3 regions of the Bradyrhizobium sp. PUT101 genome follow, and region 2 is predicted to be linked to each of the others. Evidence: riboswitches for the same ligand, from Rfam matches in the RefSeq annotation. Region 2 holds a riboswitch; each other region holds the start of a gene.
The links. Region 2 has a riboswitch for cobalamin ahead of ACSHT2_RS32270 (DUF1636 family protein). Riboswitches for the same ligand answer to the same signal wherever they lie in the genome.

Region 1: it holds a riboswitch for cobalamin, as region 2 does, so the genes downstream of both, ACSHT2_RS04270 (TonB-dependent receptor) here and ACSHT2_RS32270 (DUF1636 family protein) in region 2, are expected to answer to the same signal.
Region 3: it holds a riboswitch for cobalamin, as region 2 does, so the genes downstream of both, ACSHT2_RS25905 (TonB-dependent receptor) here and ACSHT2_RS32270 (DUF1636 family protein) in region 2, are expected to answer to the same signal.

Annotation. Positions count from the first base shown of each region.
Region 1 covers NZ_CP197207.1:877,461-879,658, forward strand. Annotated here, with positions in the region: gene ACSHT2_RS04270 (TonB-dependent receptor) at 1-1,103, opposite strand, end outside; cobalamin riboswitch at 1,218-1,430, opposite strand; gene ACSHT2_RS04275 (hypothetical protein) at 1,525-1,782, opposite strand; gene ACSHT2_RS04280 (hypothetical protein) at 2,053-2,198, opposite strand, start outside.
Region 2 covers NZ_CP197207.1:6,771,929-6,774,126, forward strand. Annotated here, with positions in the region: gene cobO (cob(I)yrinic acid a,c-diamide adenosyltransferase) at 1-465, opposite strand, end outside; cobalamin riboswitch at 505-723, shown strand; gene ACSHT2_RS32270 (DUF1636 family protein) at 818-1,192, shown strand; gene cobW (cobalamin biosynthesis protein CobW) at 1,189-2,198, shown strand, end outside.
Region 3 covers NZ_CP197207.1:5,367,165-5,369,362, forward strand. Annotated here, with positions in the region: gene ACSHT2_RS25905 (TonB-dependent receptor) at 1-1,258, opposite strand, end outside; cobalamin riboswitch at 1,366-1,561, opposite strand.

The DNA.
Region 1 (2,198 bases), 1.6 Mb from region 2:
ACCGGCGTCGGGCTCGAGAAGAACGCACTCTGCTGCTTCTTGTCGCGCAGGCCGCCGTCGACGATGAGATCGACGCCGTTGACCAGGGTTTTCGTGAAGCCGGCGGTCGCGCTAAAACCCTGCTGGTTGGCGTAGTTGAAGGGCGTGCCGGCCCCTCGCCGGTTGGTCGCGAGCTCGTCGAGACCGATCGACGGATCCACGGTGCGGCCGCCCGGCAGTCGCAGCTCCTGATTGTCACCGGTGACGGTCAGGAAGGCGGTCAGGCCAGGCATCGTGTAGTTCAGGTTGCCGACGCCGTTCTCCTGGGAATAGCGATTGTTGTCGCGGTAGCCGTCGGTCCTGACGGCATTGCCGTGGAACGAGGTCGACCACGGACCGGAATTGAGCGCGGTCGAGACGTTGCCGAGCCCAGCGTTGAACGAGCCGAAACCGGCCTCGATGCGCGCTGTCGCGGGCGGGCCGCCGACGCCGTTTTTGGTGACGATGTTGATGACGCCGCCAACCGCATTGTCACCATACAGCACTGCACCGGAATTGCCGCGCGTGATCTCGATACGCTCGATGGCATTGAGCGGGATCGTGGAGAGATCCACCTGCGCCATGTCGATGTCGTTCAGCCGCCGTCCGTTGACCAGCACCAGCGTATTGGCCGTGGCGAAGGCACCGAAGCCGCGCAGATCGACACTGGTCTTGGCACCGATCTGGCCGCCATAGAACGTCGTGATCTGGGCGCCCGGTACTTGCGTCGCGATGATCTCGGCCAGCGTTTGCGACGGCGCATGGGCGATGTCTGCGGCCGTGATGATGGTCGTGGCCGCGCCGACGATGCCGTCATTGCCGGCGGCCGCTCCACTGCCCGAGCCGGACGAGCCGGTCCCGCCCGGCGCACCATTCGGGCTCACCCGGCGCCTCACCGCATCGCCATCGCCGGCCGCCCTGGCCCGCGTACGGCTCTGATCGTCAGGCTGGGTCACTTCGACCGGCGGCAGCTGTTCGGCACCGGCCTGCTGCGCGTGGGCGATGGAGGGATCGAGCGAATAGAAGGAAGCGGCCGCAACGATGCCGGCGCAGCAGCGCCTGGCGGCAGTGACAAAACGGGACAAAATCATAACCTCGGCATGACGTCAGTGGCACGTCACAGCGAACGAGGCTTTACGGCGGAGCGATCGATTGCTCCGGTGAAGCTAATGTCTGTACTCCCCGACCGACATCCTCGCGTGTGACCACGGCTGACGGCAGGTCTCCTGGCTCGCGGGTCGTTACCTCTGCGTCGCCTTCCCAGGACCGAAATTCCCAGTGGCATAGGACGAGAGATTCACCGCTTACAGTTGCGGGGGCAGCCATGGCATTGAGAAGATCCCGCCTTGGGACATCTCGCACCACGTTCCCTTTTGATCTCCATGAGGAGAACCGCCAGCGGCCAATCTACGGGGCGCCCAGGCCGGGAGTCAATCGACCGCTGGCATCTTGGCCGCAGACGCGATCGGCCGGCTCCACAACGAATCGAGCAATGCCCTGCGCCGCCTACGTTCGCCCCCGCGGGCGCTGGGCCTGAGCCCAGGCCACAGCGACATCCCGCGGCGGAGCGTCGAGGCGCTTGATCGGCGTCAGTTCGCCGGAGGCCGAGACGATCGCGGTCTCTTCGCGCCGGCAGCGCGTGCAGACGAAACGGACCTCATGCGGGGATGCCGACCAGCTTGAACGTTTCACGTTGGCGGCCATCGGCCAGGCATCGCAATGCGAGCACGATACCAGGAACCGGCCGGGATCGAGCATACCCATTCCATTGGACTCCGCGTCCTGCCCACTGCTTCCAATGACTATCCTATGTGAATCGTTCCGGTGCCTCGGCACCGTCGACGCCACGTTCGCTGGAAGCCTGCGCGCTGCTCGCCGTTCCCACGAGACCTCCGGCGTTGTCGATTTCAAAGCTTGCGAATTTCATCCGATGTCCCCCTGCTCCGATCGACCCTATCAGGTCGAGACGGCGAGGACGATTGGGGAGCCGGGGATCGCGCGTTGCGACGCCTCGCAAGGCAGAAGGTAATCCGCTCAGCGAGCCCCCTTGAGGGTGCAGGATGTCGTGCAGGTGACCGTGGTGCCGCGATCGCACGATCTGCAGGCGTTGACGCACTGGTTCATGTCGCGTGGATTGTAGTTGTAGTTTCGTAGCGGACAGGTCGACGTCGTCGAGCCGG
Region 2 (2,198 bases):
AGTGATGTCGAGATAATCGTAGCGCAGCGCGATGTTGATCTCGTCGAGCACGACCATGCGCAAGCTCTCATCGAGGATCAGTTCCTTGGCCTTCTCCCAGCCGGCGCGCGCGGCGGCGATGTCGCGGGCGCGGTCCTGCGTCTCCCAGGTGAAGCCTTCGCCCATCGCGTGGAACTGACAGAGATCGCCGAAATGGCCGGTGAGCAGGCGGCGCTCGCCGGTGTCCCAGGCGCCCTTGATGAACTGCACGACCGCGCAGGGCAGGCCATGGGCGACGCAGCGGACGATCATTCCGAAGGCCGAGGAGGATTTTCCCTTGCCGGCGCCGGTGTGGACGATGATCAGGCCCTTTTCGCCGCTCTTGGTCGCCATGATCTTGTCGCGGGCGGCCTTCTTCTTCGCCATCTTTTGGGCGTGCCGGGCGTCGGTTTCCTCGCCCGTTCGGGTATCCGGTTCAGGCGTCATCGTACCATTCCTTCGGCTTGACAAGTGGCAGCCACCGGCAAATGGTGGCCCGGCGTTGGTTCCTGTCCTACGACAGGCGAAGAGGGAATGCGATAGGGTCCGAATCCGCAAGATTGGGTCCAAAATGCAGCCGCCCCCGCGACCGTGACCGGAGAGATGCCCGAAGCCACTGATTCCCGCGGGAATCGGGAAGGCGGGGATCGAAGGGCAAAGCCCTGCTCCGCAAGCCGGGAGACCTGCCAGCGCGGACGAGTTTTGGACCGGCGGACGGGGTGTTCCGCGACGGGGAAACGGCCTCTTGAGTCAGGGTCCGTGTGCCTCTCGCCTCCCGCTCTTTATCCTGGAAGAGGCGATGACCGTCACACTTCATGTCTGCATCACCTGCCGCGGCGGCCAGACGCTTGGCGAGGGCGAGACGACGCCCGGCAAGCGATTGCATGGCGCGATCCTCGACGCCGGCGTGCCCGACGGCGTCGATGTGGTTCCCGTCGAATGCCTGTCGGCCTGCAGCCAGGGCTGCTCGGTCGCGCTCAGCGCGCCCGGCCGCTGGTCCTATGTCTATGGCCGTCTCTCCGAGACGAATGCGCAGGACGTGGTCGCAGGCGCAGCGGCCTATGCGGCCGCGCCCGATGGCCTCGTGCCCTGGCGTAGCCGCCCGGAAATCTTCCGCAAGCAGTCGCTTGCCCGCATTCCCCCCATTGCCATCGTGCCGGAGGCCGCCGAATGAACTCGCTCGCAAAAGTTCCGGTCACGGTGGTCACCGGTTTTCTTGGCTCCGGCAAGACCACGCTGATCCAGCATCTGCTCGCCAACGCGAATGGCAAGAAGCTCGCCGTGCTCGTCAACGAGTTCGGCAGCGAGGGCGTCGACGGGGAGATATTGAAGTCGTGCGCCGACGCGAACTGTCCGGAGGAGAACATCGTCGAGCTCGCCAACGGCTGCATCTGCTGCACGGTGGCCGATGACTTCATCCCGACCATGGAGCAATTGCTGGCGCGCCCGGTCCGGCCGGATCACATCCTGATCGAGACCTCGGGCCTGGCCCTGCCGAAGCCGCTGCTGAAGGCGTTCGACTGGCCACAGATCCGATCGCGCATCACCGTCGACGGCGTGATCGCGCTGGCCGATGCCGAGGCTGTTGCGGCCGGCCGCTTCGCGCCGGACCCGATTGCCGTCGAAGCGCAGCGCGCGGGGGACGAGAATCTCGATCATGAGACGCCGCTGTCGGAAGTGTTCGAGGACCAGATCGCCTGCGCGGACATCGTGCTGCTGACCAAGGCTGATCTTGCGGGCAGCGCCGGCATCGAAGCTGCCAAGGCGGCGATCGCCGCCGAGATGCCGCGCCGCGTGCCGATGCTCCCCGTCACCGACGGCGCGATCGATGCGCGCGTCATTCTCGGCCTTGGCGCTGCTGCAGAGAACGATCTCGCCGCGCGCCCCTCGCATCATGACGGCGAAGAGGAGCACGAGCATGACGATTTCGCTTCCGTCGTGATCGATCTTCCGGAAGTCACGGATGTCGATGCGCTGGTCGCCTCTGTCCAGCGTCTGGCGCGCGAGCAGAACGTGCTGCGCGCCAAGGGCTATATCGCGGTCGCGGGCAAGCCGATGCGCCTCTTGCTGCAGGCGGTCGGCGAACGCGTGCGCCACCAGTTCGACAAGCCCTGGGGCGCGGGTATCAGGCAGTCAAAGCTCGTCGTGATCGGCGAGCATGGCGATATCGACGAGGCCGC
Region 3 (2,198 bases), 1.4 Mb from region 2:
TGCCAAGGACATGCCCACGGAACTTCGCGTCCATGCGGTTGCCGAGCTGCTGCTGATCGTGAAAAATCTCGATATAGCTGGTTCGGTTGATGAGCCCGGTGGCAGGATTGTAGGCGTAGCTTTCGACGTCTTTCCAGTGTCGCTTGGAGTTCAAATAGTAAAGAGTGTTCCGGACCGAGATTCCATCGGTGATCTGCCAATCGGTCTTCACCTGGTTCCAGCTATCCTGGTAGCGGATGTGGCTGTCGCTGACGTTGTAGTTTTTGAAGCGCAGGGATTCATCCAGCCTGCCGTTGATCAGCGGCGTGCCGAAGTAGCGCGACGGGTTGCGGTCACCGTAATCTGTAGACAGCGTCCAGATGACGTCTTCGTTCTGCTTAACCTGAACCACGGCATGAAGTGCGGCATTGGAGGTATTATCGCGATCGACCCAGCCGTCCGACATGTTGCCGGTGGCGGTGATACGATAGGCGACGTCCTTACTCACCGGACCGCCGCTGTCCACCGCGATTCGCCGCGTCATGTTGCTGTCCAGCGACATCTCGGCCTGGTTGCGAGGGATCCACAGCGGCAGTTTCGAAACAATGTTGATGGCGCCGCCGACCGCACCCGCGCCATACATCATCGATGCAGGGCCGCGCAGCACCTCGATGCGCTCGGTCGACCACGTGTCGAACGGAAACGTCACCGTCCCGGCGCCGATATAGAGCTGGGTGCCGTCGTATAGCGTCATGACGGATCCAAGGCCCGTGAAGCCGCGGGTATTGAACGAGACTCCGCCATTGCCCGGTGCCGGGCTCGCCGTGAAGCCGGTGGCGTTTTGCGTCACCGCGTCGAGGATGTTCTGCTGGCCGCGTTCAGAAATGGTTTCGGCCGAGATCACCTCCACGCTGGCCGGCGTCTGCAGTCGCGTCAAGCCGAGTCGGCTACCGGCCGTGCTAGCGCCGGTTAGGTTGAGCGTCGGTGCGGCGAACTCGGGACCCGTCGGGTTGGCAGTCGGAGCACGCGTGTCGGCAGCTACGCCTCGCTGCTGGCGTGAGCGCGCGAGGCGCGTTGCATCGCTACGTCGGGTGCTGCGAGCATTCGGTGGCCTCGCTGGCGGTTGCACCACCACAGGATCGAGCGTCTGGGCCGGCCTTTCGGACTGTGCCCAGCCATCCGTCGACAACACGAGGCAGGAGAATACGAGGCAGGAGAATGCAACTGAACGGAGCAACGCGCGGCGATGCTGTGGCGCGAAGATTGTACGGGAGGTCATCAATAGACTCGCGATAACGTGGCACGTCACCGCGAACGCAGTTTGGCCGCTGCCTCAAGAGGAAGACAGCTCAACACCCACCAGGACACCCCGCCCAATGTGCTCGCGTGTGACCACGACTGACGGCAGGTCTCCTGGCTCGCGGGTCGTTGCCTGTCGCCGCCTTCCCAAGCTCGCAGGCCCAGTGGCGTTTGGCGAAAGGCTCACCGCTTACAGTTGCGGGGGCAGCCACGGCGTTGGGGGATCCCCGCACCGTATTCCCTATTGATCTCCCGAAGGAGAACCGTCGCAGTCACCCTAGTTTTATTTGCGAAGGGCTGTCAACTGGCTGCCCCGAGACAGTTCAGCGCGTCGCACCGTCATCGGCGACGCGCCGATCGTCCACCGGGCGGCGTCGGGCGAAACACCAATCCGCTGTCAACCCCTCTCCTCGAAAATATTCCACTTTACCGAAATTCGGATTTGTCGTATGTGCCGGCCATCCCAGCCCACCAGAGGGGCGGTCGTACGTCGTCACGAACGCGGGCTGGGTTGCGGTGGACGCGGGCGGCGTTAAAGGCGGTTTGTTGCGTGCAGGGCGGGATGAACCTCGTGAGCATGGCGCGGACCGCGAAGACGGACGGCGCCCATGTCCGGCGGAGCCTCTTGGCGAAGCCGGATGGCCTGCGTACGGCGAAACCGTGTGGTCCTGGCCGTCGTTGCTACGGTCAAGCCCTGGCGAAGGCGTCACTCGCGTCAACCGGCGCGATGCCGTGAATTTCGTCGAGGCGAGGGAGGCCAGAAGGAACTCGGCTCCCGGGAGAGCGCGGCATAGGCCGTCAAACCATCGCGCAGGGAAGGCCGGGTTTCGGCTGCCCTGTGTCTCCCCTGTGCATTGCGCGTGCATTCGTTCAGCACGGGGGTCTTATGGGTGCCAGCCGGCGCCCGGTCTTCCCTGCGC